2 regions of the Nocardioides humi genome follow, and region 2 is predicted to be linked to the other one. Evidence: riboswitches for the same ligand, from Rfam matches in the RefSeq annotation. Region 2 holds a riboswitch; the other holds the start of a gene.
What was found. Region 2 has a riboswitch for glycine ahead of gcvT (glycine cleavage system aminomethyltransferase GcvT). Riboswitches for the same ligand answer to the same signal wherever they lie in the genome.
Positions count from the first base shown of each region.

Region 1 (13,981 bases), 300 kb from region 2:
ACGCCGCGGCCGAGGACCAGCTCCGCTCCCTCGGCCGGAGGTACGCCGACCGGCAGGACCGCCGCGCCCAGCTCGGCGCCCTCACCGGGTTCGAGCCGGTGACCGGCGCCGGGGTCCGGGTCACGGTCGACAACCCGTCGTACGCCGGGGCGAGCGAGCAGGTCCGCGACTCCGACCTCGCGCTGCTCGTCGACGGCCTGTGGGACGCCGGGGCCGAGGCGATCTCGATCAACGGGCAGCGGCTCAACCCCCGCGGCGGCATCCGCAACGTCGGCGAGGCGATCGAGGTCAACGGCGTCGGCGTGGCGCCGCCGTACACGGTGCTCGCCATCGGCGACGGCCGCACGCTCGCGTCGGCGTTCGTCGAGACCCGCAGCGGTCTGCGCTTCCTCCAGCTGGCAGGGCAGTACGGCTTCGAGCACGACATGGAGAATGTGGACGACCTCCACCTTCCTGCCGCGCCGGGCGCCCTGCGCCAGCTACGGTCGGCGGAGTACAAGCAGGAGAAGTCCAAGAGCCGTGGAGGTGAGGTGCCGTGATCGCGGTGCTCGGACTGGTCGTGGGCGTGGTCCTCGGCCTCGTGTTCCAGCCCGACGTCCCGGGCTCGGTCGAGCCCTACCTCCCGATCGCGGTCGTCGCGGCGCTCGACGCGGTCTTCGGCGCGCTGCGCGCCTATCTCGACGGGATCTTCGACGACAAGGTGTTCGTCGTGTCCTTCCTGAGCAATGTGGTGATCGCGGCCGGCATCGTCTACCTCGGCGACCGCCTCGGCGTCGGCGGCCAGCTGTCGACCGGCGTCATCGTCGTGCTCGGGATCCGGATCTTCACCAATGTCGCCGCCATCCGGAGGCACATCTTCCATGCCTGAGCCGGAGGCCGAGGTACCCGTCACGCCCGCCGACCGGCTGCGGCAGGCGCTGCTGCGCCCCTCGCGCCGGCAGGTGGTCGCCGGGCTGCTGCTGGCCGTGCTGGGCTTCGGGGCGGTCATCCAGGTGCGGACCGCCGGCACCGACGAGACCTATGCGGGCCTGCGCGAGCAGGAGCTGATCGACCTGCTCAACGGCCTGGCCGGCACCCGGCAGCGGACCGAGGCCGAGATCGACCGGCTCGAGGAGGTCGCCGGCGGGCTGCGCGACGACGTGACCCGGCGCCAGACCGCGATCGACCAGGCCGACAAGGAGATCGCCGACCTCAACATCCTGGCCGGCATCGTCCCCGTGACCGGCCCGGGGATCCGGGTGCGGATCGAGGAGGAGGACGGCCGGGTCCGGCTCGGCTCGCTGCTCGACACGATCCAGGAGCTGCGCACGGTGGGCGCCGAGGCGATCGAGATCAACGGCGCGGTCCGGGTCGTCGCGCAGACGTCGTTCTCCGAGGTCGACGGCGGCTTCCTGGTCGACGGCGAGCGGGTCGAGGCGCCGTACGTCATCGTCGCGATCGGCGACCCCGGCGCGCTCGCGCAGGCCGTCACCTTCGCGTCCGGGCCGAAGATGCAGCTCGAGGAGGACGGCGCCGAGGTCGAGGTCGAGGAGAAGTCGACGGTCGACATCGAGGCCGTCGTACGCCGCGACCGGCCTTCGTATGCCGTTCCGGACCAGGGGCAGTAGCCTTCCGGCCATGACGAACCCCCCGGACCTGAAGTACACCGTCGAGCACGAGTGGCTCCGTCAGCCCGGCGAGGCCGCCGGGTCGGTGCGGATCGGCATCACCGACTACGCCCAGGACGCGCTCGGCGACATCGTCTACGTCTCGCTCCCCGAGGTCGGCGCGGCCGTCAGCGCCGGTGACTCCTGCGGCGAGCTGGAGTCCACGAAGTCGGTCAGCGACGTCTACGCGCCGGTCACCGGCGAGGTCGTCGCCGTCAACGAGGCGCTCGACGCCACCCCCGAGCTGGTCAACAACGATCCGTACGGCGCCGGCTGGCTCTTCGAGGTCGTGCCGGCCGAGGGACAGGACCTCGACGGCCTGCTCGACGCCGCCGCGTACGAGGCCCAGCTCGACACCTGATCCGGTAGGTTCGAGACAGACCCACCGTGAGGAGCCCCCTGATGCCGTTCTGCACCGCCTGTGGTCGGCAGAACCCCGATGACGCCCGCTTCTGCTCGCAGTGCGGGACCCGCCTGGCCGAGGCCGAGCAGGCCCCGGTCACCGATGCGACCGCGACGATCCAGTTCGGCGGCGGCGAGCGCGTCGAGACCTCCGACCGGGCCCTGAGCCCGGTGGACGCGGCGGCCGTCGACGCCCTGCCCGTCGGCCACGCCCTGCTCGTCGTCCAGAAGGGGCCGGGCTCGGGCAGCCGGTTCCTGCTCGACGCCGACGAGGTGACCGCCGGGCGCCACCCGGAGAGCGGCATCTTCCTCGACGACGTCACGGTCTCGCGCCGGCACGCCGTGTTCCGGCGCGACGGCGACATCTTCACCGTCGAGGACGCCGGCAGCCTCAACGGCACCTACGTCAACCGGGACCGGATCGAGAAGGTCCAGCTCAAGGACAGCGACGAGGTCCAGGTCGGCAAGTACCGCCTGGTCTTCTTCGCGGGACACGAGAGCGCCTGAGCATGACCGCTGCCGTCGCTCGGGGGAGCGGGAGCCGCGACTCAACATCGGGCAGGTGCTCGACCGGCTGCGTGCCGACTTCGAGGACATCAGCATCCCCAAGATCCGCTTCCTCGAGGCGGAGGGGCTGGTGAAGCCCGAGCGCACGCCCGCCGGCTACCGGAAGTTCTCCGAGAGCGACATCGACCGGCTGCGCTACATCCTGCGGATGCAGCGCGACCACTACCTGCCGCTCAAGGTGATCGGCGAGCACCTCGACGCCATCGACCGCGGCCTGACGCCGCCCGAGCCCGAGCCGGTCGTGCCGACCGTGCCCACGGTCGCCCTGGGCGCCGACGGCCTGCCCGCCCCCGAGTCGTTCCGTCGCACCGACCGGGTGCGGCTCTCGCGCAAGGAGCTGGTCAAGGTGGCCGAGATCGACGAGGAGCTCCTCGGGCAGCTCGAGTCCTTCGCCCTCGTCAGCCCGTCCCCGACGGGCCACTACGACACCGACGCGCTGGTGATCGCGCAGACCGCGCGGGAGCTGGCCGACTACGGCATCGAGCCCCGGCACCTGCGCGCCTTCCGGACCGCCGCCGACCGCGAGGTCGGCCTGATCGAGCAGGTCGTCGCCCCGCGCAAGGGGCGCGACGCCGGCGCCAGCGCGCGTGCCGAGGAGGCGGTCAGCGAGATCGCCGCGCTGTCGGTGCGCCTGCACGCGACCCTGGTGAAGGCCGGGCTGCGGCGCATCTGACCCGCGTCCCGATCCGGCCTCGGCTCCTCGACGACCTGGACCGAAGTAGGCTGGCTCCATGCGCGAGGTCGATGTGATGGGTGTCCGGGTGGAGATGCCGTCCAACCAGCCGATCGTGCTGCTCCGCGAGGTCGGGGGCGAGCGCTACCTGCCGATCTGGATCGGCGCCGTCGAGGCGACCGCCATCGCCTTCGCCCAGCAGGGCGTCGTCCCTCCCCGGCCGCTGACCCACGACCTGATGAAGGACGTGCTGACCGCGACCGGCAACGAGCTGAGCGAGGTCCGGATCACCGACGTCCGCGACAACGTCTTCTACGCGACGCTCGTGTTCGCCTCCGGGGTGGAGGTGAGCGCGCGGCCGTCGGACTCGATCGCGCTCGCGCTGCGGACCGGCACCACCATCTACTGCGCCGACGACGTGCTCGCCGAGGCGGGGCTCGCGGCGCCGGCCGAGGAGGAGGACGAGGTCGAGGCGTTCCGCGAGTTCCTCGACCATGTCTCGCCGGAGGACTTCGGCTCCGAGGGCTGACCCGGACCGGACCTCAGCCTCAGGTTGAGGATGAGGGTTTTCGGCGACACGCCCGGCCACGTCTTTGACCGGCCCGACACGGCGGCCGTACCGTGAGGGAGTCGAAACCACAGCAGTGCAATGCCGCGACCTGGAGGATCCGTGAACGAGCAGCAGCCCGAGAAGGTCGGTCAGGACGCGACCGCGGCGACTGCTGCCGCCGAGGAGCAGGGCCTCCTCTTCACCGACGACGTCTCCCCGCTGCCCAGCGACCTCGGGTACCGCGGCCCCACCGCGTGCAACGCCGCCGGCATCACCTACCGCCAGCTCGACTACTGGGCCCGCACCGGCCTGATCGAGCCGAGCGTGCGGGGCGCCAAGGGCTCCGGCTCGCAGCGGCTCTACAGCTTCCGCGACATCCTGATCCTCAAGATCATCAAGCGGCTCCTCGACGCCGGCATCTCGCTGCAGCAGATCCGCACCGCCGTCGGCCACCTCCGCGAGCGGGGCACCGACGACCTCACCCAGGTCACCCTGATGAGCGACGGCTCCTCGGTCTACGAGTGCACCAGCAACGACGAGGTCATCGACCTCCTCCAGGGCGGGCAGGGCGTGTTCGGCATCGCCATCGGCGGCGTCTGGCGCGAGATCGAGGGCACGCTGGCCCAGCTGCCGAGCGAGCACGCCAACGAGGCGGACCCCGACGTCCCGGTCGCCGGCGACGAGCTCGCCGCGCGCCGTGCCGCCCGCAGTGTCGGCTGATTGCCTGTAGGCTGTACCCGCTGTCGATGCTGCACGGGAGAGTCAGGCCCCGTGCCTGCGCCGAAGGGGCAATCCCTCCCCGGAACCTCTCAGGCGCCAGGACCGTGCGGAGCAGGCAACTCTGAAGGTGCGATGACGCGCTGACAGAGGGGGAGGGCTCGAAAGTCTTCGATCCCTGAGGAAGCCTGCCTGCTCATGAGCGCACCGTTCGACTCTGCCCCCTTCGTCCGGCGTCACATCGGTCCCGACGACGCCCAGGTCGAGGCCATGCTCGACCGCCTCGGTCACCCGTCCCTGGACGCGCTGATGGAGGCGGCCGTGCCGAAGTCCATCCGGTCCACCGACCCGCTCGGCCTGCCCGCCGGCGTCGACGAGGAGACCGCGGCCGCCGAGCTCCGGGCGCTGGCCGCGGCCAATGTCCCCGGCGAGGCGATGATCGGGCTCGGCTACCACGCCACCGTGACGCCCGCGGTGATCCGCCGCAACCTGCTGGAGGACCCGAGCTGGTACACCGCCTACACGCCGTACCAGCCGGAGATCTCGCAGGGCCGGCTCGAGGCGCTGATCAACTTCCAGACCATGGTCGCCGACCTGACCGGGCTCACCACCGCCGGCTCGTCGCTGCTCGACGAGGGTACGGCGGCCGCCGAGGCGGTCGCGCTGGCCTTCCGCGCCAACCGGAAGGCCTCCGGTCCGTTCGTCGTCGACGCCGACGCGCTCCCGCAGACCATCGACGTGGTCCGCACCCGCGCCGAGGGCCTCGGCATCGAGATCGTCGTCGCCGACCTGTCGGCCGGGCTGCCCGACGGCGAGGTGTCCGGTGTGCTCGTCCAGTACCCCGGGGCGTCCGGCCGCGTCGCCGACATCCGGCCGGTCGTCGAGGCCGTGCACGAGCGCGGGGGCCTCGCGGTCGTCGCCGCGGACCTGCTCGCGCTCACCCTGCTCGAGGCGCCCGGCACGCTCGGCGCCGACGTGGTCGTCGGCTCGGCGCAGCGCTTCGGCGTCCCGCTCTTCTACGGTGGCCCGCACGCCGGCTTCATCGCCGTCCGCGAGGGCCTGGAGCGGCAGCTGCCCGGCCGCCTGGTCGGCGTCTCGGTCGACGCGGAGGGGCGCCCGGCGTACCGGCTCGCGCTGCAGACCCGCGAGCAGCACATCCGCCGCGACAAGGCGACGTCCAACATCTGCACCGCGCAGGTGCTGCTCGCCGTGACCGCCGGGATGTACGCCGTCTACCACGGCCCCGAGGGGCTGAAGGCGATCGCGGGCGACATCCACACGCTGGCCGGCCGTGCCGCCGCGTCACTGAGCCGCGCCGGCTTCGAGCTGGTCGGCGACACCTTCTTCGACACGCTGCAGGTGCGGGTCCCCGGGCGCGCCGGCGAGATCGTGGCGGCCGCGCGGGCCGAGGGCGTGCACCTGCGGCAGGTCGACGAGGACGTCGTCGGCATCTCCTTCGGGGAGACCGCCGGCGCGCCGACCCTGCGCGCGCTGCACACCGCCCTCGGTGTGGCGCCGGCCGCGACCGAGCCGCTGGCCGGCATCCCGGACGCGCAGCGTCGGACGACCGACTTCCTCACCCACCCGGTGTTCAACACCCACCACAACGAGACCTCGATGCTGCGCTATCTCGCGCGGCTCTCGAACCGCGACTACGCGCTCGACCGCGGGATGATCCCGCTCGGCTCGTGCACCATGAAGCTCAACGCGACCACCGAGATGGAGCCCATCTCGCTGGCCGGGTTCGCGAACCTGCACCCGTTCGTGCCCGCCGCGGACGCCGACGGCTACCGGCAGCTGATCGAGCAGCTCGAGGGCTGGCTCGCCGAGGTGACCGGCTACGACCGGGTCTCGATCCAGCCCAACGCCGGCGCCCAGGGCGAGTACGCCGGCATGCTCGCCATCCGCAACTACCACCGCGCCAACGGCCAGGGCCAGCGCGACGTGTGCCTGATCCCGTCCTCGGCCCACGGCACCAACCCGGCGTCGGCGGTGATGGCCGGCATGAAGGTGGTCGTGGTCAAGGCCAACGACGACGGCACCGTCGACCTCGACGACCTGCGCGCCAAGTGCGCGCAGCACGCCGAGACCCTCGCCGCGATCATGGTGACCTACCCGTCGACCCACGGCGTCTACGAGGAGACCATCACCGAGCTGTGCGATGTCGTCCACGAGCACGGCGGCCAGGTCTACATCGACGGCGCGAACTTCAACGCGCTGCTCGGCTACGCCGCGCCCGGCCGGTTCGGCGGCGACGTCTCGCACCTCAACCTGCACAAGACCTTCTGCATCCCGCACGGCGGCGGCGGCCCGGGCGTCGGGCCGGTCGCGGTGCGCGCCCACCTGGCGCCGTACCTGCCGACGCACCCGCTGCACCCCGACGCGGACCGCCGCGAGGGCACCGGCGCGATCAGCGCCGCACCGTTCGGCTCGGCCGGCATCCTGCCGATCTCGTGGGCCTACATCCGGATGATGGGCGGCGCGGGCCTGACCCGTGCCACCGCGGTCGCGGTGCTGTCGGCCAACTACGTCGCCGCGCGGCTCGGCGAGCACTTCCCGGTGCTCTACCGCGGCGACTCCGGGCTGGTCGCCCACGAGTGCATCCTCGACCTGCGCCCGATCACCGCCGCGACCGGCGTGTCCGTCGACGACGTGGCCAAGCGGCTCATCGACTACGGCTTCCACGCGCCGACCATGTCCTTCCCCGTCGCCGGCACCCTGATGGTGGAGCCGACCGAGTCCGAGGACCTGGCCGAGCTGGACCGGTTCTGCGACGCGATGATCGCGATCAAGGGCGAGATCGACCGGGTCGCCGCGGGGGAGTGGGACGTCGACGCCTCGCCGCTGCGCCACGCGCCGCACACCGCCCGCGCGCTCGTCGGCGACTGGGACCGCGGGTACTCCCGCGAGATCGCGGTCTTCCCGGCCGGCATCACGCCGGACAAGTACTGGCCGCCGGTGGCCCGGATCGACCAGGCCTACGGCGACCGCAACCTGGTCTGCGCCTGCCCACCGCTGGACGCCTACGCCGAGTGAGCGCTCCGTACGACGACGCGCTGGCCGCGCTCCAGGGCGCCGGCCGGCTGCCGTCGGTGTCGGCGGCGGTCGCCCGCGACGGAGAGCCGGTCTGGTCGGGCTGCGTCTCGGTGCTGCCGGGGATCACGGCGGACTCGGCGTACCGGATCGGCTCGATCACCAAGACCCTGACCGCGGTGCTCGTGCTGCAGCTGCGGGACGAGGGCCGGCTCGGCCTCGACGACCCGATCGGGCGGTTCGTGCCGGACACGGGCTATCGGTCGGTCACCTTGCGGGAGCTGCTTGCCCACACCGGCGGGTTGCAGAGCGAGCCCGCCGGGCCGTGGTGGGAGCGGGTCGACGGCGGGTCCTTCGCCGCGCTGACGGCCGCCAACGACGGCTCCGGCCGGGTGGCCGCGGCGGGGGAGTACTACCACTACTCCAACCTGGGCTTCGCGCTGCTGGGCGAGGTGGTCGCTCGGCTCCGCGGGGCGTCGTGGTGGGAGGTGGTGCAGCAGCGGCTGCTCGCTCCGCTCGGCATGACCCGGACGTCGTACCGGCCGCCGGAGGACCACGCGCCCGGCCGCAGCGTCGACCACTTCGCCCACACCCTGAGCGCCGAGCCGCACACCGACACCGGCGCGATGGCGGCGGCCGGGCAGCTGTGGAGCACCGTCGGCGACCTGCTCCGCTGGGCGGACCTCCTCGCGACCGGCCATCCCGACGTCCTCGCCGCGGCGACGCTGGCCGAGATGGCCACGCCGAGCGCCCTCGCAGCCGACTACGGGCTCGGGCTCCGGGTGCTGCGCTCCGGTGGGCGCACCCTGGTCGGCCACACCGGCTCGATGCCCGGCTTCCAGGCGTCGCTGTTCGTCGATCGCGACACCCGCGACGCCGTCGCCGTGCTCGCGAACGCCACCACCGGGCTCGACACCGACGGCGTGCCGTGGGTGCTGCTGGATCCGTCGTCGCCGGTCCCGGTCGACGAGCCGTGGCAGCCGTCGGCCCGGCCGCTCCCGGCGCCGGTCGTGGACGTCCTGGGTGTGTGGTTCTGGGGCAACACCGCCCTCGGCCTGGAATGGGTCCGCTCGGAGCTCGTCGTCCGGGACCTGCGCACCGGGGCGGTCGAGGACCGGTTCCGCCTCGACGGCGACCGATTCGTCGGCACCGTGGGCTACCACCGTGGCGAGAGCCTGCACCTGCGCCGACGTGCCGACGGCAGCGTCGGCCACCTGGAGTGCGCGACCTTCGTGTGGACCCGGAGCCCGTACGACCCGGACGCGCCGATCCCCGGGGGTCCTGCGCCGGCGGCGCCACCGGACCGGGCATGATGCTCCCGTGGACGAGAACACGTTCCAGTTCGCCTGGTTCCAGCTGTCCGAGGCGGGCTTCGACCCGCTGCCGCTCGCGCAGAGCCTGTGGCGCGACGACCAGATGCACGGCGTGGCCGTCAGCGGGCTGCTCGCCCGGGCGCTCGAGCACGCCGTCATCGACGCCGGGCGGACCGGGCTGGTCCCGGCGCGCTATCACGTCGACCTGTTCCGGCCGGCCCGGATGACCACGACCACCGCCTCGGCCCGGATCGTGCGCGAGGGACCGCGGCTGGTCCTGCTCGACGCCGTGGTCGAGCAGGACGGCGAGGTCGTCGCCCGGGCGGGCGCCACCTTCCTGGCGTCCTCCGCGGCGGCACCGGGCCAGGTGTGGTCGGCTCCGGGGGAGCGGCCCACGCCTCCGCCCGCCGCCCTGCTGCCGGAGCCCGGCGAGCACCACGTCCCGATCTTCGCCAGCGCCGCCCCTGGTCGGACAGCTTCGGCGACCACCAGAACGCCGGCCGGCACCAGACCTGGCAGACCGCCATCCCGATCGTGTACGGCGAGGAGTGCACCCCGTTCCAGGCCGTGGCGTCGATCGCCGACGCCACCAGCATGGTCACCAACTGGGGCGACCGCGGCGTCGAGCACATCAACACCGACATCGACCTCGCCCTGTGCCGGCTCCCCGACAGCAGCCGGCTCGGGCTGCGCGCGACCGACCACGTCGCGGCCGACGGGATCGCGGTCGGCACCGCCGAGGTCTTCGACAGCACCGGCCCGATCGGCACCGCCACGGTCACCTCGCTCGCCAACACCCGCCGCACGGTCGACCTCTCCGCCGGCGTGGAGCCGCGCGGCACCGCCTGAGGCCGTCCGGCCGGGCGCCGCAGGCGCCGGACGGGACACCCCGCGCGGCGATGTCGGGGTGCCGTCGGCGTCTGCGGGGCATTCCGTGTCCGCGGCCGAGAGGCGCCGACGGCGGGGTCCTCGCTCCGAGCCGCGCGGGGTGTCCCGGTAGGCGCCGGAGGCGGCCGGACGGACGGCCCGACCCGGTGCCGCGCGGACAGGCGGGTCGGCGAGATCGCCCGGGCGTGACTCAGCCCGCCTCGGACCCGGGCCGATTCAGCCCGCCTGGGAGTCGTCCACGATCTCGGCGTCGACGGTGCCGGGCAGGTCGAAGTCGAAGGCGAGCTCCTCGCGCTCCAGGTCGGCGAGCGCGGAGAACTCGCTCGAGGTGAGCGCCTTGGGGGACTCCTCGACCTCCTTCGGGGCGGGGATCGTGGCGATCGGGTCGGCCGCGTTGAGCTTGCGGGCGGCGGGCAGGACCGAGCGCTCCAGCGAGCCGGTGAAGGCGTTGTAGTCCTTCACGCTGCGCTGCAGGGAGCGGCCGAGCTTGTCGACGTGCTCGGACAGCTTGAGGATGCGCCGGTAGAGCACCTGGCCGAGCTCGAAGAGCACCTGGGCGTCCTCGGTGAGCGCCTCCTGCTTCCAGGTGAACGCCACGGTCTTCAGCATGCCCCACAGGTTGGTGGGGGTGGCGAGGACGATGCCGTGGGAGAAGGCGTGCTCCATCAGGGACGGGTCGACCTCGAGCGCGGCGTTGAGGAGCTGCTCGTTGGGGATGAAGGCGACCGTGAACTCCGGGCTGACCGCGAGGCCGGTCCAGTAGCCCTTGCGCGCCAGCGCGTCGACGTGGCCGCGCACCTTGCGGGCGTGGTCCTCGAGGAGCCGCTGGCGCACCTCCGGCTCGATGCCCTCGCGCTGGGCGTCCATGAACGCGTTGTAGGGCACCTTCGCGTCGATCGCCATCTGCTTGCCGCCGGGCAGGTTGATCACCATGTCGGGACGGCGGGCGCCGGAGTCGGCCTCGACAGAGTGCTGCAGGTCGAAGTCGACCCGGTTGAGCAGGCCGGCGGTCTCGACCAGGGTGCGCAGCTGGGTCTCGCCCCAGGCACCGCGGACCGCGTTGTTCTTCAGCACCGAGGCGAGCGTGTCGGCCGCCTTGCGGGAGTCCTCGACCGAGCGCTGGGTGTGCTTGATCTGGGTGGCGAGCTCGGTGTGCTGGCGCACCCGCGCCTTCTCGAGCTCGTCGACCTTCTGCTGCATCGAGCGGAGGTGCTCGACCACCGGCGTGAGCGTCTTGAGGACCTGGGTCTGCCCGGCCTCGCCGCGCTCCCGCTCACGCTGCGCCTGGCGCTGCTGCTCGACGAGGGCGCGGTACTGCCCGCGGGCCTCCTCGACCGCCTCGCGGAGCTGGTCGACCCTCGCCTGGGCGCTGGCCAGCTCGGCCTCGACAGCGGCACGGGCCTCCGCCTCCTCGGCCCGCAGCCGGGACAGGGCGAGCTCGTGACGGGCCTCGGCGAGCGCGGGGTCCTCGACCTCGGGGGCCGGCTCGGGCGCCGGCGTGGTGGCCTGGCGCACCGCCCAGCCGACCCCTGCGCCGAGCAGGAGACCGACGAGGAGCGCGAGGAGGATGGCCATGGGAGCAGTCAAACAGGAGGGTGCGACAGAACCCGACGGGCACGCCGTCGGGCGAGGAATCGCAGCCGGAGGAGAGGGGCCGCGTTCCCGAGATTGCCGAGATTGTCGGAGACGCGCTTGACCTATATTTCGAACGTATGTTCCCATAAGACGAGGCCGGAGCAACACTCCTCGTGCGGCTGATGGCTCCGGCTCGACCACGCACAGGCGTGGTCGCCTCTCCTCACAGGTGCCTGCCCACGAGACGTGAGGACCCGTTGAAGGTTCCTGGGTCCGCGCTGCTCGAAGGAGGGCGGTCGTGTCGGTCGCCACTCTGGTTGCGCCGCATCCGATCGTGGGCTCCGCGGCCGAGATGCGCGGCGCGTTGGCCGGGTTGGCAGACACGCAGCCGGTGTTCATGACGGTCGCGGAGAAGGAGACTGCGCTGGTCGAGCTCGGTCGGATCGAGGCCCAGGTCGCCGAACTCAAGGCCCGGATCCTGGCTGCGAGCGATGACGTCGCCGACGCCCACGGCGCTCGGGACGTGGCGGCTTGGCTGGCCCACGTCACCCAGGCCGACCCCATGGCCACCCGTGCCGAGCTGCGCTTGGCCAAGGCCCTGGAACGGCGGACGGGCGTGGCGGACGGCATGCGGACGGGCGGGGTGTCGCGAGCCCAGGCGCAGGTGATCGTTGCGGCCGTCGAGGAGCTGCCCGCCGACCTCGGCCCAGCACTGGCGTGCGAGGCCGCCGAGTGGCCTGTCAGGCATCGATCATCCCCGTCGTACTCGGCGGAGACGCAGAGATCCTCGACGCCGGGCGGGCCCAGCGGCTGTTCACCCGGGCCCAGCGGCGGGCGCTACGGCTACGCGACCGGCGGTGCCGAGCCGAGGGCTGCACGATTCCCGCCGCCTGGACCGAGGCCCACCACCTCCACCCCTGGTCGACCGGCGGGTCCACCGATCTCGCCAACCATCAGCCTCTGCTCACACCATCACCACCGCATCCACGACCGCGCCCACGACCACCGGATGCTGCCCAGCGGACATCCGCTTCCACCGACGCACATAGGTCACAAGCCAGAGGACGTCAGGTGTAGCGGACGGTCCGCTCGCCCTTGGTCCAGCCGTAGAGTGCCAGCCCGCCGGCCTCGGCCAGCCGGACCGAGAGACCGGTCGGGGCGCCGACCGCGACGAGGGCGCCGATGCCGCTGGCGACCGCCTTCTGGACCAGCTCGAACCCGGCCCGGCCGCTGATGACCAGCGCCGCCTCCGCGGGGGCCGCGCCGGCGAGCAGCCGGGAGCCGACCACCTTGTCGACGGCGTTGTGCCGGCCCACGTCCTCCCGGACGGCGACCAGCGACCCGTCCGCCGTGAACAGTCCGGCCGCGTGGGCGCTGCCGGTCCGCTCGAAGAGCTGCTGGCGGGGGCGCATCAGGTCCGGCAGCGCCCGGACCAGGTCGCCGGAGGGGAGCGGCCCCGACCAGGGGAGCGAGGGCCGGCGGGCCAGCACCTCGTCCACCTCGTCGGTGCCGCACACCCCGCAGGCCGCCGAGCCCGCGCTGAGCGCGTCGAGCTGGCTCGGCACCCGCGGCGGCGGCTCCGCCAGGGTGACCGTGACGACGTTGAACTCCTGCTCGGGGCGCAGCTCCACGTCGGTGCAGTAGGCGACGCCGGCGGGACGGCCGAGCCCCTCGTGGTGCACCCAGCCGGCGGCGAGCTCGAAGTCGTGGCCGGGGGTGCGCAGCGTCGTCCACACCCGCCGCGCCGGGGAGCCGGGCCAGGCGAGCCGGATCTCGAGCGGCTCCTCGGTGAGCACCCGGTCCTCGTGCCGGCGTACGTCGTCGCCCCGGTGCTCCTCGACCCGCAGCCGCGTGGTCGGTCCCGGCCGCCGGGCCTTCACCTCCGTCACGGCAGCACCGCCCGCCGTCGGCGGAGCTCGTCCAGTCGGTCGGCCAGCCGCCGTCGTACGGCGCCGGGGAGGTCCTGCTCCAGGGCGGCCGCCGCGGCCGCCTCGGTCGCGTCGTCGAGGTGGGTGATCGGGAAGAACGCCTCGACGACGTCGCCCTGGACCCAGCCCTGATGGGCGGCGACGATCTCACCGAGCCGCTCGAAGTAGGCCTCGGCGAAGGGCGCGGTGACCGCGCGCTGTCCCGCCTGCCACATGCCGATGCCGGCCGCCTTGACCTCGTAGTTGGGCACCGAGACCTCGCCGGTCGCCCGGGCCCAGGCGAACTCCTTGGCTTCACTGGACGGCAGCGACGCGACGGCCCGGGCGTGGTGCACGGTCGTGGACCCGCTGCGCTCCTCCTCGAGCGCGGCGTCGAGGGCGGCCCGGTCGGTGGCGCCGAGCTCGGCCAGCCGGCGCCGTGCCTTCCAGCGCAGGTCGCTGTCGTCGGCGACGCCCTCCGGCAGGTCCGCGCCGGCCGCCCAGCGCTCCAGCTCGCCCGGATCGGCCGCGGACAGCACGGTCGCCCGGAAGGCGGACAGCTGGAGCTCGGACGCCGGCTCCGCCGCCTCGGCGACGGCACGCACGGCGGCATGGAAGCGCTCGGTCGTCCCGGCCGGGGCGAGCGGCAGCACGGTGTCGAGCACCCACGGCAGCAGGTTGCGGGCGCCGTCGGAGGTGTCCTCGACCGG
Region 1 is NZ_CP041146.1:5,960,953-5,974,933, forward strand. It holds gene FIV44_RS28730 (DUF881 domain-containing protein) at 1-539, shown strand, start outside; gene FIV44_RS28735 (small basic family protein) at 536-868, shown strand; gene FIV44_RS28740 (DUF881 domain-containing protein) at 861-1,607, shown strand; gene gcvH (glycine cleavage system protein GcvH) at 1,618-2,007, shown strand; gene FIV44_RS28750 (double zinc ribbon and FHA domain-containing protein) at 2,049-2,555, shown strand; gene ftsR (transcriptional regulator FtsR) at 2,602-3,288, shown strand; gene FIV44_RS28760 (bifunctional nuclease family protein) at 3,347-3,817, shown strand; gene FIV44_RS28765 (MerR family transcriptional regulator) at 3,959-4,558, shown strand; glycine riboswitch at 4,583-4,673, shown strand; gene gcvP (aminomethyl-transferring glycine dehydrogenase) at 4,754-7,591, shown strand; gene FIV44_RS28775 (serine hydrolase domain-containing protein) at 7,588-8,901, shown strand; partial or broken gene FIV44_RS33750 (acyl-CoA thioesterase domain-containing protein) at 9,005-9,178, shown strand; gene FIV44_RS32890 (hypothetical protein) at 9,097-9,408, opposite strand; gene FIV44_RS32895 (thioesterase family protein) at 9,436-9,750, shown strand; gene FIV44_RS28785 (DNA recombination protein RmuC) at 10,006-11,364, opposite strand; gene FIV44_RS30955 (hypothetical protein) at 11,588-12,112, opposite strand; gene FIV44_RS28795 (formate dehydrogenase accessory sulfurtransferase FdhD) at 12,432-13,253, opposite strand; gene pepN (aminopeptidase N) at 13,250-13,981, opposite strand, start outside.
Region 1: it holds a riboswitch for glycine, as region 2 does, so the genes downstream of both, gcvP (aminomethyl-transferring glycine dehydrogenase) here and gcvT (glycine cleavage system aminomethyltransferase GcvT) in region 2, are expected to answer to the same signal.

Region 2 (13,981 bases):
ACGTCGCCGGCATGTCGTCGAAGTTCCCCGAGGTCACCGTCGACCTCCGCCTGGCCCGCGGCCTCGCCGAGGAGTGCCTGAGCGACACCAGCGGCTCCTGGAACCTGATCGTCGTCGGCCGGCACCCGGTCGACTCCCTGCTCCGCCTGATCACCGGGGCCGTCGCCACCGCCGTGGTCGAGCGGGCCCACACCACCGTCGCCGTCGTCCCGCAGGCCGAGCCCGCCGCCGAGGGCGCCGAGAGTCCCGAGAGCACCGAGAGCTGAGCAGGAGCCGTCATGAGCACCACCATCCCGGCAGGCAGCATCGTCGTCGCGGCCGACGGCTCCAAGCACGCCGCCCGCGCGCTGGACTGGGCTGCCGAGCAGGCGGCCCTCGAGGACCGCGCCCTGGTCGTGGTCACCGCCGACGAGGGCGACGTCCTGCGGATCAACGCGGCGGCGGTCCGGCAGGCCGAGGAGCTCGCGCCCGCGGTCGACGTCGTCGGCCTGACCGCACCCGGCGATCCACGCGGCGTGCTGATCGAGCTGTCCCGCGACGCCCACCTGCTGGTCCTCGGCTCCCGCGGCCGGGGCGCCATGCGCAGCATCCTGCTGGGCTCGGTCAGCGCCGCCGTCAGCCGGCTGGCCCTGTGCCCCGTCGTCGTGTGCCGGCCCGGCGCCCACGACCAGGGCACCCGCGGCAAGGGCGTCCTCGTCGGCGTCGACGGCACCGAGTCCTCGCTCGCCGTGCTCGAGTTCGCGTTCGGCCAGGCCGCCCTGCGCGGGCAGGAGCTCACCGTCGTCCACGTCGTGTGGGACGTCGTCGCCGCCGTCGCCGGCCTCCGGAACGTCCGGGTCGAGGACGTCGACCTCGGCCCCGAGGACGAGGCGCACCTGCTCCTCGCCGAGTCCGTCGCCGGGTTCGCGGAGAAGTACCCCGACGTCCCGCTCACCCTGCGCGTCACCCACGGCCTGGTCGACGACGTGCTCGGCGGCCGCACCGCCGGCTGGGACCTCGTCGTCGTCGGTCGGCACCCGCTCGACACCGTGGGCCGCCTCGTCACCGGGTCGATCGCCACCGCCGTGGTCGAGCGGGCCCGCACGACCGTCGCCGTCGTCCCCGAGCAGCCGGACAAGTAGCGGACAGCCAGCAGGCGGGCGGCGGGCGGGCGCCGACGTCGTAGCCTCGGAGCGTGGTCCCCGCCGACACCGTCCTCGTGCTCAACGCCGGCTCGTCGTCGCTGCGGTACGCCGTGCTCGACCCCGGCGACGGGCGCCGGCTCGCCGGCGGCCACGTCGAGCAGCTCGAGCTGGACGGCTTCGGCCCGGCCCTGGAGCGGGTCACCGACGAGCTCGCCGGCGCCGGCCTCGCCGGGCGGCTGACGGCCGTGGGGCACCGCGTGGTCCACGGCGGAGCGCGGCACACGTCGCCGACGCTGGTCGACGACGACGTGCTGGCGGACGTCGAGGCGCTGAGCGTGCTCGCTCCCCTGCACAACCCGCCCGCCGTCGCGGGCATCCGGCGCGCTCGCACGGTCTGGCCGGACCTGCCGCACGTCGCCGTGTTCGACACCGGCTGGTTCGCCGGCCTGCCCGCGGCGGCGGCCACCGTGACGATCGACCGGCGGGTCGCGGCCGAGGAGGGGATCCGCCGCTTCGGCATGCACGGCACCAGCCACGCCTGGGTCGCCGGACGCGCCGCCGACCTGCTCGGCCGGCCGCTCGCGGAGCTGGGCCTGGTGACCCTGCACCTCGGCAACGGCGCCTCCGCCGCCGCTGTCCGGGGTGGGCGCCCGGTCGAGACGAGCATGGGCTTCACCCCGCTGGAGGGGCTCGTCATGGGCAGCCGGGGCGGCGACATCGATCCCGGGGTGCTGCTCCACCTGCTGCGCCACCGCGGGTACGACGCCGACCGGCTCGAGGACCTGCTCCACCACCGCAGCGGGCTGGCCGGCCTCGCCGGGACCGGCGACTTCCGCGACCTGCTCCGCGCCGTCGACGACGGCGAGGCCGACGCCCGCCTGGCGTACGACGTCTACTGCCACCGGATCCGCAAGTACGTCGGCGCCTACCTCGCCGTGCTCGACGGCGCCGACGCCGTGGTGTTCACCGGCGGGGTCGGCGAGAACGTGCCCCGCCTGCGGGCCGACGCCCTGCGCGGCCTGGACCGGCTCGGCATCGAGGTCGACGACGACCGCAACGACTCCGCCGGCAGCGGCCCCGCCGTGATCTCCCCGGCCGGCACCCGGGTGAGCGTGCTCGTCGTCCCGACCGACGAGGAGCTGTCGATCGCCCGTCAGGTGGCGGAGCTGCTCGCCGGGTCCTAGATGATTGATTCCAAGGTCTCGCACGCTCCGCGACGCTCATCACGCACGCTGGCACGATCCCTTGGAATCAATCATCTAGCGGTCACCACCGGCCGGCCAGGACCAGTCCCGCACCTCCGGCAGGTCCTCGCCGTGCTCGCGGGTCCAGGCCCGCGCCCGGCGCCGGGAGTCCTCCATCAGCTGGCGCACCTCCGCGGCCCGCGAGCCGAGGCCCGGCACCCGGTCGATCACGTCCATGACCAGGTGGTACCGGTCCAGGTCGTTCATCATCACCATGTCGAACGGCGTCGTGGTGGTGCCCTCCTCGAGGTAGCCCCGGACGTGGAGGTTGTGGTGGTTCGTGCGCCGGTAGGTCAGCCGGTGGATCAGCCAGGGGTAGCCGTGGTAGGCGAAGACGATCGGCCGGTCGGTGGTGAAGACGGCGTCGAAGGCCGCGTCGCCGAGCCCGTGCGGGTGCTCCCGCTCGTCCTGGAGCCGCATCAGGTCGACGACGTTGACGAACCGCACGCCGACCTCGGGCAGGTGCTCGCGCAACAGCGACACCGCGGCCAGCGCCTCGAGCGTCGGCACGTCCCCGGCGCAGGCGAGCACCACGTCCGGGTCCTCGCCGCCGCTCGACGCCCAGTCCCAGATCCCGAGCCCGCGGGCGCAGTGCAGGTCGGCGGCGGCCGGGTCCAGCCAGTCGTACGACGGCTGCTTGCCCGCCACGACGACGTTGACGTAGTGGCTGCTGGCCAGGCAGTGCTCCATGGTCGCGAGCAGGGTGTTGGCGTCGGGCGGGAGGTAGACGCGCACGACCTCCGCCTTCTTGTTGACGACGTGGTCGATGAAGCCGGGGTCCTGGTGGGAGAACCCGTTGTGGTCCTGGCGCCACACGTGGGAGGTGAGCAGGTAGTTCAGCGAGGAGATCGGCGGGCGCCAGTCCAGGGTGCGGGTGGTCTTGAGCCACTTCGCGTGCTGGTTGAGCATCGAGTCGACCAGGTGGATGAACGCCTCGTAGCAGCTGAACAGGCCGTGCCGGCCGGTGAGCAGGTAGCCCTCCAGCCAGCCCTGGCAGGTGTGCTCGGAGAGGATCTCCATCACCCGCCCGTGCGGGGCGAGGTGCTCGTCGACCTCGCGGATCTCCCCCGCGAACACCTTGTCGGTGACCTCGTAGACGGCGTCGAGCCGGTTGGACGCGGTCTCGTCGGGGCCGAACAGCCGGAAGATGTCCGGGTTGCGGCGGATCACCTCGGCCAGGTAGTTCCCCAGGACCCGGGTGGGCTCGTGGGTCGAGGCGCCGGGCGCGGTCACCTCGACCGCCGCGGTCGAGAAGCGCGGCAGGTCGAGCGGCCGGCGCAGCAGGCCGCCGTTGGCGTGCGGGTTGGCGCTGGTCCTCCGGTCGCCGACCGGAGCGAGGTCGAGCAGCTCCGGGACCGGCCGGCCGTCGGCGTCGAAGAGCTCCTCGGGCCGGTAGGACCGCAGCCACTCCTCCAGCTGGGCCCGGTGCGCGGGGTTCTCCCGGGTGCCGGCCAGCGGCACCTGGTGGGCCCGCCAGGTGCCCTCGACGGGCACGCCGTCGACCTCGCGCGGCCCGGTCCATCCCTTGGGGGTGACGAGCAGGATCATCGGCCAGGGCCGTCGTACGACGTCGCCGTGGTCGCGCGCCGCGGCCTGGATCTCGCGGATCCGGTCGTGGGCGGCGTCCATCGCCGCCAGCAGCTGCCGGTGCACGTCCAGCGGGTCGTCGCCCTCGACGGTCAGCGCCTCGTGCCCGTAGCCGCGGAGCAGGGCGAGCAGCTCCTCCCGCGGGATCCGGGCGGGCACGGTCGGGTTGGCGATCTTGTAGCCGTTGAGGTGCAGCACCGGCAGCACCGCGCCGTCGGCGACCGGGTCGAGGAACTTGTCGGCGTGCCAGGAGGCGGCCAGCGGGCCGGTCTCGAACTCCCCGTCGCCGACGACGGCGACCGCGACCAGATCGGGGTTGTCGAGGACGGCGCCGTAGGCGTGGGAGAGCACGTAGCCGAGCTCGCCGCCCTCGTGGATCGAGCCGGGCGTCTCGGGCGCGACGTGGCTCGGGACGCCGCCCGGCGCGGAGAACTGCGCGAAGAGCCGGCGCATCCCGGCCTCGTCGCGGCCGATGTGGCGGTAGACCTCGGAGTAGGTGCCCTCCAGCCAGGCGTTGGCGACGGCGGCAGGACCGCCGTGCCCGGGCCCGGCGAGCAGGATCGCGTCGACGTCGCGCTCCCGGATCAGCCGGTGCAGGTGGGTCCACACCAGGTTCAGCCCGGGCGTGGTGCCCCAGTGGCCGAGCAGCCGGGGCTTGATGTCCTCCGGCTCCAGCGGCCGCCGCAGCAGCGGGTTGTCGCGCAGGTAGATCTGCCCGACGCTCAGGTAGTTGGCCGCTCGCCACCAGGCGTCGAGGCGGCCCAGCTCGTGCTCCTCGGTCATGCGGTCCCTCCTGTCCGCGCCTTCGTCGGCACCTTCGTCAACACCATGCCCGCCGCCCGTCCGGCCGCAGGTCCCGGTCGCGCAGCACCACGCCCAGCAGGTCGCCGTACGACGCGCAGGCACGGCGGAAGTCGCGGCGGCGGTACTCCACGACCAGCACCCGGTCGCCGTACGACGCGACGTAGCGGCCGCACTCGTCGTAGCGGCCGCACTCCTCGGCCACCGCGAAGTCGAAGCCGAGCCGGCGGCCGTCGAGGCCGGCCCAGTTCTTCTGGCCGACGGCCAGGCCGGCGGCGTGGGCGCGGGCGATCAGCAGCCGGGCGAACCGCTTCGCGTGCCGCGGGCGGAGCAGGCCGTGGCTGCGCGAGAAGGAGTCCAGGTTGTCGATCTCGACGGCGTCGTACCCGTCGCGGGCGCAGCGGTCGATCCAGCGCCCGACGATCCGCGCCAGCCGCTCGCGCTTCGCGGCGGTGCGGATGTCGAGCAGCCGCTCGTCCCACGCCTCGTCGACGACCGGGCGGCCGCGGTCGCGCAGCACGAGGCCGGGGTGGCGGCGCCAGATCCGCCGCTCGCCGGGCTGGGTCTGGAAGCCGTTGACGTAGCAGACGTTGTAGCGGCCCGGCTCCGGCGCCGCCCGCCGGTCCCGGACGACGACGCCGACGTTCGGCGCGGGCGCGACGGCTCCCCCGAGCTGGTAGTCCACGTCGACGCCGCCCGGGGGCGGCGTCACCACCGGGCCCGCGCCCAGGGCGAGCACGAGGCCGAGCACGGGCAGCAGCGCCGCCGGCATCAGTGGATGAGCTCGCGCCAGTTCAGCGGCACCCGACCGCGCGGGCCGGGCGCCGGCTGGTCGGCGGGATGGCTGGCCGGCGCGGCCAGGTCCGGCCCGGTGGCGTAGTCCTCGCTCGCGTAGTCCCAGAACCAGTCCTCGCCCGGCTCGAAGGACTGGACGACCGGGTGCCCGGTGTCGCGGAAGTGCGCCGAGGCGTGCTGCGCCGGCGAGCTGTCGCAGCAGCCGACGTGCCCGCAGGCCGCGCACCGCCGCAGGTGCACCCACCAGCCCTCCGCCGCCGTGCACTCCGCACAGCCCGGGCCGCTCGGCGGGACGTCGGTCGCGATCGCAGGAGTCTCCTCGCCCATGCCCCCGACACTAGGAACCGCTCAGGGGATGTACAAGGTCGCCCTCACCGGGTTGTGGTCGGAGGCCATCGGCGTGGCGTACTTGTTGCCGGCGAGCAGGGCGAGGTTCTCCCAGCTCGGCACCGTGATGCCCGGCGAGACGAAGATCCGGTCGACATGGGTCGGCCAGGTCGACGAGCGCGGCGGGTTGACCTTGAACCCCTGCGCTGAGTTCAGGTAGGGCAGGGTCAGCGACGCCGCGATGTCGCTGGAGTCGGCGAAGCCGGCGGCCTCGAGGACCCGTCGCGGCGTGTCGCTCTCGCCGCGACGGTCGCGGCCGCGGTGGGAGTTGTAGTCGCCCATCAGCACGATCGGGTGCCCCGCGAACCTGGCCTGGACCTGGCCCAGCACGTAGGACGTCTCGGCCTGGCGCTTGGCGTCGTCCCTGCCGTCACGCAGGTGCAGGGCGGCGACGGCGATCTGCCGGCCGGTGGCGCGGTGCTGGACGAGGGCGTGGCAGTAGCCGTGGTTGCGGTCCTTGAACATCTTGAACCGGGTGCCCTTGCTGTTCTGCTTGGGGTCGACCACGGCGTAGACGCTGGAGCGCACGTAGACGACCTGGCTGAACAGCTGGCGCTTCTTGCTCATCTGGGTCCGGCAGGCGAGGGCGTAGCCGCGCTTCTTCATCACCTTGCCGAGCAGGCGCTTCTTCTTGCCGTACTTGTGGGCCAGGTGCGCCTCGACGAAGACCATCACGTCGGCGTTCATCCGGTTCACGCTCTTGACGACCTTCTTCTGGCGCTTCTTCCACTTCCAGCCCTTGTTGCAGTTCTTCTTCGAGCCGCAGCCGACGTTGAACGTCGCCACCGTGGTGGCGAGGGCGGTCGCGGTCACCGCGCGGTCCCGCGGCGGGGTGACCTTGCACGAGCGCGGGCCGCCGTTGCCGTTGACCGTCACCGCGAAGCAGTACGTCGTCCCGGGGGCCAGGCCCGCGATGTCGGCGTGCGCCCCGGCGGCGGTCACGGTGAGCCGCTGCGGGTCGTCGCCGGGGTAGACGTCCGGTCCCGCGGTGGACACCAGCACGCCGTATCCCGTCGCGCCGGCGACCGGGTCCCAGTCCAGGCTCACCGTCACGCCCCCTCGCTGCACCTGCTGGCCCGAGACCCACGGGGCGCCGGGCTTCCCGGCGGCCTGCGCCGGGACGGCGGACCCGAGGAGGCCCAGGGAGAGGGCGAGCGCGGTCAGGAGGGCGAGCAGGCAGCGGGCAGCACGGCGGTACACGGAGGGGGGCATGAGCCCACTTTCTCGCAATCCCCCACCAAGCGCAGGTCGATCCCCAAAATTGATGACAGAACCGCTGCAGCGATCGCCCGGGGTCACCAGGGCGAGGGCTGGTAGTCCTTCACGAAGCAGCCGTACAGGTCCTCGCCCGCCTCGCCGCGCACGATCGGGTCGTAGACCCGCGCCGCGCCGTCGACCAGGTCGAGCGGGGCGTGCCAGCCCTCGGCCGCGATCCGCAGCTTCTCGTGGTGCGGCCGCTCGTCGGTGATCCAGCCGGTGTCGACCGCCGTCATCAGGATCCGGTCGGTCTCGAACATCTCCCCCGCGCTGGTGCGGGTCATCATGTTGAGCGCCGCCTTCGCCATGTTGGTGTGCGGGTGGCCCGGGCCCTTGTAGCGGCGCGAGAACTGGCCCTCCATCGCGCTCACGTTGACCACGTAGGCGCGGCGCGCACCCGCCGCCACGGCCGCCCGCATCGCGGGCCGCAGACGCGAGACGAGCAGGAACGGCGCGATGGAGTTGCAGAACTGCACCTCCAGCAGCTCCAGCGGGTCGACCTCGTCGACCACCTGGGTCCAGGAGTTGTTGGCCTGCACGTCCGGGATCAGGCCGCCGGCGTCGACCGCCGTCCCGGCCAGGTGCGCCTCCAGGGAGGCGCTGCCCGCCTTGAGGGCGAGCGCCGTCATCGACGCCGCGTTGTGGGCCGCCAGCGCCGACTCGCGCGACTCGCCCTCGTGGTGGGCCACGGCGGTGGCCTCCAGTGCACCGGCGATCGAGGCGGGGTGCGCCTCCGAGATCCGGTCGAAGGTCACCATCTCGGGCAGGTCGCGGCCGCCGGGCAGCGCCTCCAGCGGGGCCGACTCGCCCTCGATCAGGTGGGAGTAGGCGCCGGGCAGGCGTCGTACCGTCTGGCAGGCGTTGTTGACCAGGATGTCGAGCGGGCCGTCGGCCGCCACGTCGTCGGCCAGCGCGATGACCTGGGTCGGGTCGCGCAGGTCGATGCCGACCACCTTGAGCCGGTGCAGCCAGTCGCCGGAGTCCTCGAGGGCGGAGAAGCGGCGTACGGCGTCCTTCGGGAAGCGCGTGGTGATGGTCAGGTGCGCGCCGTCGCGCAGCAGCCGCAGCGCGATGTACATCCCGATCTTCGCCCGCCCGCCGGTGAGCAGCGCCCGCCTGCCCGTGAGGTCGGTGCGCTGGTCCCGCTTGGCGTGGCTCATCGCGGCGCAGCGCGGGCACAGCCAGTGGTAGAACGCGTCGACGAGGGTGAAGTCCTCCTTGCAGATGTAGCACCCGCGGGCGGTGAGCAGCTCCCCCGCGAAGGCGCCCTGCGCCGTCGAGACCAGCGGGATGCCGGCCGTCTCGTCGTCGATCCGCATCCGGGACCCGGTCGCCGTCCGCTCGATGATGTCCTGGTCGTGGCGCTGCCGCTCCATCCGGATCTCGGCCCGCCGGGACTTCTTGATCAGCTTGTACATGTACGACGCCGCCCGCTTCACCGTGCGGATGTCGTCGTGGTCCGGCGGCAGCAGCGGGAGCTGGCCGAGGACCTTGAGGGTGATCGCCAGCTCGTCGGGGTCGATCCCGGTCAGCTGCTCGGAGGGGTCGACGGAGTACGGGCTGGGCACCGGCAGATCGTACGTGCGCAGGCGTGGTCAGGTCGTCTCGGCCTCGGCGATCGCGATGGCCAGGCGCCGCAATTCGGGAAGGGCCTCGGCGTCCTTGGGCCGGTTCGCGCTCTCCTTGGACCGGATCACGTCGGCGAGACTCGCGATCCGCGGCTCACTTTCACCCACCCGGAATTCGCCGGGCATCACGCACCAGGTCGTCGAAGCCCTCGGTCCCGTTCGGGATCATGGAGATGTCGAGGTCGCCGTACCTCGTGGTCAGGTTGAGCACCGAGATGCCGGCGAGCGCCGTCGCGTCGGTGGAGAACGGCAGGCCCTCCTCGAGACCGTCGACGCGGATCTTGGCCTCGAGCGCACCGAGCGCATCGGCCAGCCGGGCCAGGTTCTCCCCGCTCCGCTCCGGCGTCACGTCGACGTCGGACGTCGGCCGGCTCGCGCCGTGGAGCACCGCCGCATAGCCGCCGATCACGACGAACTCGACACCGTGCTCGTCGAGGACGCCCAGGATGGGCTCGGGACGGAAGGCGCTCATATCGCGGGTCGGTACTTCTCGACGAATGCGTCAAGGCCGGCGTCGATCTCCGCCTGGCGGGCCGGATAGGCGGCCGCCCGACGGTCCAGCACTCGGTCGTGGTCGTCGAAGACCTCCAGCCGCAGGCGCAGCTCCAGGCCGATGGAGATCAGGATCGTGTCCAAGGTGGGAATGGTCGGCTGCATCCTGCCCGTCTCGATCCGGGCGATCGTCGAGCGCGGGACGCCGGCGGCGTCGGCGACCTGCTGCTGGGTGAGACCGGTGCGGATCCGGGCGTCCTTGAGCAGGTTGGCGGCGGTCCGCCGGATGTAGCCCGCGGTGGTGGGGCCGGCCAACTCGTCGAGATCCCTCATGGACCAAGCGTAGCCGATACGCTACACCGTCCCACGCTGCTACCCTCGTGCCCGACAACTGAACATCGCGCTGTTCGAACCCCGGCGGGAGAGTCCCGGGTCCCACGAGGACCGGGCGCCGAAGGAGCAAATCTCCCCACGAATCTCTCAGGCACCCTGACCGCCGGGTCGAGGCGAACTCTGGAAAGTCGGACCGGATCGACCGGCCCGCACCCACGGTGCAAGCCGCCCGACCGGGCGGTGAAGCTCTCAGGTAGCGATGACAGAGCGGGGAGGCAACCCAGCCACGAGCGCGGCGTCCGCCGCGCTCTCCACGAGGAAGCCTCCCGCATGACGACCGACCCCGACGGGTCCCCCGCGGCGTCCCCGCGCCGTACCCTCCTCCACGACGTCCACGCCGCGCTCGGCGCGTCGTTCACCGACTTCGCCGGCTGGCAGATGCCGGTCCGCTACGGCTCGGAGACGGCCGAGCACCGCGCGGTCCGCGCCACCGCCGGCCTCTTCGACCTCACCCACATGGGCGAGATCGAGCTGACCGGGCCGGGTGCCGGCGCGGCGCTCGACCACGCGCTCGTGGGCCGGCCGTCCGCGATCGGCGTCGGCCGCGCCCGCTACTCCATGATCTGTGCCGAGGACGGCGGGATCATCGACGACCTCGTCGTCTACCGGCTCGCCGACGAGCACTACCTGGTCGTCGCCAACGCGAGCAATGTCGCCGTGGTCGCGCCGGAGCTCGCCGCCCGCGCCCGGGGGTACGACGCCACGGTCCGCGACACGTCGGCGGACTGGGCGCTGCTGGCGGTCCAGGGCCCGGCGTCGGCGGCGATCGTCGCGGAGCTGACCGCGCTCGACGTGCCGTCGCTGAAGTACTACGCCATCGACGCCGGCACCGTCGCGGGCATCGACGTGCTGCTCGCGCGGACCGGCTACACCGGCGAGGACGGCTTCGAGGTCTACTGCCGGCCGGCCGAGGCGCCGGCCGTGTGGGCCGCGCTGCAGCGGGCCGGTGACCCGCACGGACTGGTGCCGGCGGGCCTCGCGTGCCGCGACACGCTCCGCCTGGAGGCGGGGATGCCGCTCTACGGCCACGAGCTCACCCGCGCCACCACGCCGTACGAGGCGAACCTCGGCCGGGTCGTCGTCCTCGACAAGCCCGGCGGCTTCGTCGGCCGGGAGGCGCTCGCGAAGCGCGAGGAGGACGGCCCGCAGCGGGTGCTCGTCGGCCTGGCGGCCCGCGGGCGGCGATCGCCCCGCGCCGGCTACCCCGTCGTCGACCCCGCGACCGGCGCCGAGGTCGGCGAGGTCACCAGCGGCTCCCCCTCGCCCACGCTGGAGCGGCCGATCGCGATGGCCTACGTGCCGCCGCGCCTCGCGGCGCCCGGCACCCGCCTCGCCGTCTCGCTGCGCGGCGCCCTCGAGGACGCCGACGTCGTCGACCTGCCCTTCTACACCCGCCCCCGCTGACCTCACCGACCTGCCAGGAGCCCACCATGAGCAACCCCACCCACCTCCAGTACACCGCCGAGCACGAGTGGATCAGCGCCGACGGCGACACCGCCCGGGTCGGCGTCACCGCGTTCGCCGCCGACGCCCTCGGCGACGTCGTGTACGTCGACCTGCCGGCCGTCGGCAGCGCCGTCACGGCCGGCGAGGCCTGCGGCGAGCTGGAGTCCACCAAGTCCGTCAGCGACCTCTACGCCCCCGTGACCGGCGAGGTGGTCGAGGTCAACGACGCCGTCGACGCCGACCCGAGCCTGGTCAACAGCGACCCGTTCGGCGCCGGCTGGCTGTTCGTCGTCCGGGTCACCGATCCCGGCGAGCTGCTCGACGCCGCGGCCTACGACGCGCTGGTGGAGGCCTGAGATGACGCAGCGGATGCTCGACCAGCCGCTCGCGGCGTACGACCCCGACGTCCATGCCGCCATCGCCGCCGAGCTCGCCCGCCAGCAGGGCACGCTCGAGCTGATCGCGTCGGAGAACCTCGCCCCCGTCGCCGTCATGGAGGCCCAGGGCTCGGTGCTGACCAACAAGTACGCCGAGGGCTACCCCGGCCGCCGCTACTACGGCGGTTGCGAGCACGTCGACGTCGTCGAGCAGCTCGCCATCGACCGGGTCAAGGAGCTGTTCGGCGCCGAGGCCGCCAACGTGCAGCCGCACTCGGGCGCGCAGGCCAACGCCGCCGCGATGTTCGCGCTGCTCGAGCCCGGCGACACGATCCTCGGCCTGGACCTCGCGCACGGCGGCCACCTGACCCACGGCATGCGGATCAACTTCTCCGGCCGGCTCTACGACGTCGTCGCCTACCACGTCGACGACACGGACCTCCGGGTCGACATGGCCGAGGTGGAGCGGCTGGCCCTCGAGCACCGGCCGAGGCTGATCGTGGCCGGCTGGTCGGCGTACCCGCGGCAGCTGGACTTCGCGGAGTTCCGCCGGATCGCCGACCTCGTGGGCGCCCACCTCATGGTCGACATGGCGCACTTCGCCGGCCTGGTCGCCGCCGGGCTGCACCCGAGCCCGGTCCCCCACGCGGACATCGTCACCACGACCACCCACAAGACGCTCGGCGGCCCGCGCGGCGGCGTCATCCTGAGCAGGGCCGAGCTCGCGAAGAGGATCAACAGCGCGGTCTTCCCCGGCCAGCAGGGCGGCCCGCTCGAGCACGTCGTCGCCGCCAAGGCGGTCGCGTTCAAGATGGCCGCCTCGCCGGAGTTCCGGGAGCGGCAGGAGCGCACGCTGGAGGGGGCGCGGATCATCGCCGAGCGGCTGACCCGGCCCGATGTCGCCGGCGCCGGCGTCTCCGTGCTGACCGGCGGCACCGACGTGCATCTCGTGCTCGTCGACCTGCGCGACTCCGAGCTCGACGGCCGGCAGGCCGAGGACCGGCTGCACGGGATCGGGCTGACGGTCAACCGCAACGCGGTCCCCTTCGACCCGCGGCCGCCGATGGTCACGTCCGGGCTGCGGATCGGCACGCCGGCGCTCGCCACCCGCGGCTTCGGCGCCGAGGCGTTCGCGGAGGTCGCCGACGTGATCGCCGAGGCCCTCCGGCCGTCGTACGACGACGGCGCGGCCACCCGGCTCCGCGACCGGGTCGCGACGCTGGCCGCCGCCCATCCGCTGTACCCGGGGCTGTCGTGACCGCGCGGCGGTACCGTCGAAGGCATGGAACCCAGGAGCCGGTGATCCCGTGGCGCTGAGCGTCTTCGACCTCTACTCGATCGGCATCGGGCCGTCGTCGTCGCACACGGTCGGCCCGATGCGGGCGGCGCGGACCTTCGCCGAGGCCCTCGCCGCCGACGGCGAGCTCGCCCGGGTCGCCCGGGTGCGGGCCGAGCTGTTCGGCTCGCTCGGCGCGACCGGGCACGGCCACGGCTCCGTGAAGGCCGTGATCCTCGGCCTCGAGGGCGACGACCCGGCGACGACCGACACGACGACGTACGACGCCCGGGTGGCCGCGATCCTCGACCGTCGGGAGCTCCGGCTGGCCGGCGGGCACGTCATCGGGTTCGAGGCCGACGACGTCGTCATGCACCGCCGCCAGTCCCTGCCCGCCCACCCCAACGGAATGGTCTTCACCGCCTACGACGCCGGCGGCGCGGAGCTGCGCGCCCGCACCTACTACTCCGTGGGCGGCGGCTTCGTCGTCGACGACAGCCAGGTCGGCGCCGACCGGGTCGTCGTGGACGACACCGTGCTGCCGTACCCGTTCAGCACCGGCGGCGAGCTGCTCGCGGTCTGCGAGCGCGAGCGGATGAGCGTCTCCGACGTGATGCTCGCCAACGAGCTGACCTGGCGCACCGAGGCGGAGGTCCGCGCCGGACTGCTGGAGATCTGGCGCGTCATGGCGGCGTGCGTGGAGGAGGGCTGCCACCGCGAGGGCGCGCTGCCGGGCGGGCTCAAGGTCCCGCGGCGCGCACCCGAGCTCCACGCGCGGCTCACCGCCGCTGACGGCACCGGCGCCGACCCGCTCGACGTGATCGACTGGGTCAACCTGTTCGCGCTCGCGGTCAACGAGCAGAACGCCTCCGGCGGCCGGGTCGTGACCGCCCCCACCAACGGCGCGGCCGGGATCGTCCCCGCCGTCCTGCACTACTGGGTGCGCTTCGCCGCGACCGGGCTGTCCCCGAAGCAGGTCGAGGACGGCATCGTCCGGTTCCTGCTCACCGGCGCCGCGATCGGCATCCTGGCCAAGACGAACGCCTCGATCTCGGGCGCCGAGGTCGGCTGCCAGGGCGAGGTCGGCTCGGCCTGCGCGATGGCGGCCGGCGCCCTCTGCGAGGTGCTCGGCGGCACGCCCGAGCAGGTCGAGAACGCCGCCGAGGTCGGCATC
Region 2 is NZ_CP041146.1:5,659,362-5,673,342, reverse strand. It holds gene FIV44_RS27375 (universal stress protein) at 1-266, shown strand, start outside; gene FIV44_RS27370 (universal stress protein) at 279-1,121, shown strand; gene FIV44_RS27365 (acetate/propionate family kinase) at 1,175-2,308, shown strand; gene FIV44_RS27360 (phosphoketolase family protein) at 2,384-4,738, opposite strand; gene FIV44_RS27355 (endo alpha-1,4 polygalactosaminidase) at 4,776-5,528, opposite strand; gene FIV44_RS27350 (UBP-type zinc finger domain-containing protein) at 5,528-5,878, opposite strand; gene FIV44_RS27345 (endonuclease/exonuclease/phosphatase family protein) at 5,900-7,150, opposite strand; gene FIV44_RS27340 (SDR family NAD(P)-dependent oxidoreductase) at 7,234-8,763, opposite strand; gene FIV44_RS27335 (hypothetical protein) at 8,924-9,295, opposite strand; gene FIV44_RS27330 (helix-turn-helix transcriptional regulator) at 9,292-9,648, opposite strand; glycine riboswitch at 9,724-9,821, shown strand; glycine riboswitch at 9,822-9,924, shown strand; gene gcvT (glycine cleavage system aminomethyltransferase GcvT) at 9,979-11,112, shown strand; gene gcvH (glycine cleavage system protein GcvH) at 11,139-11,510, shown strand; gene FIV44_RS27315 (serine hydroxymethyltransferase) at 11,512-12,789, shown strand; gene FIV44_RS27310 (L-serine ammonia-lyase) at 12,839-13,981, shown strand, end outside.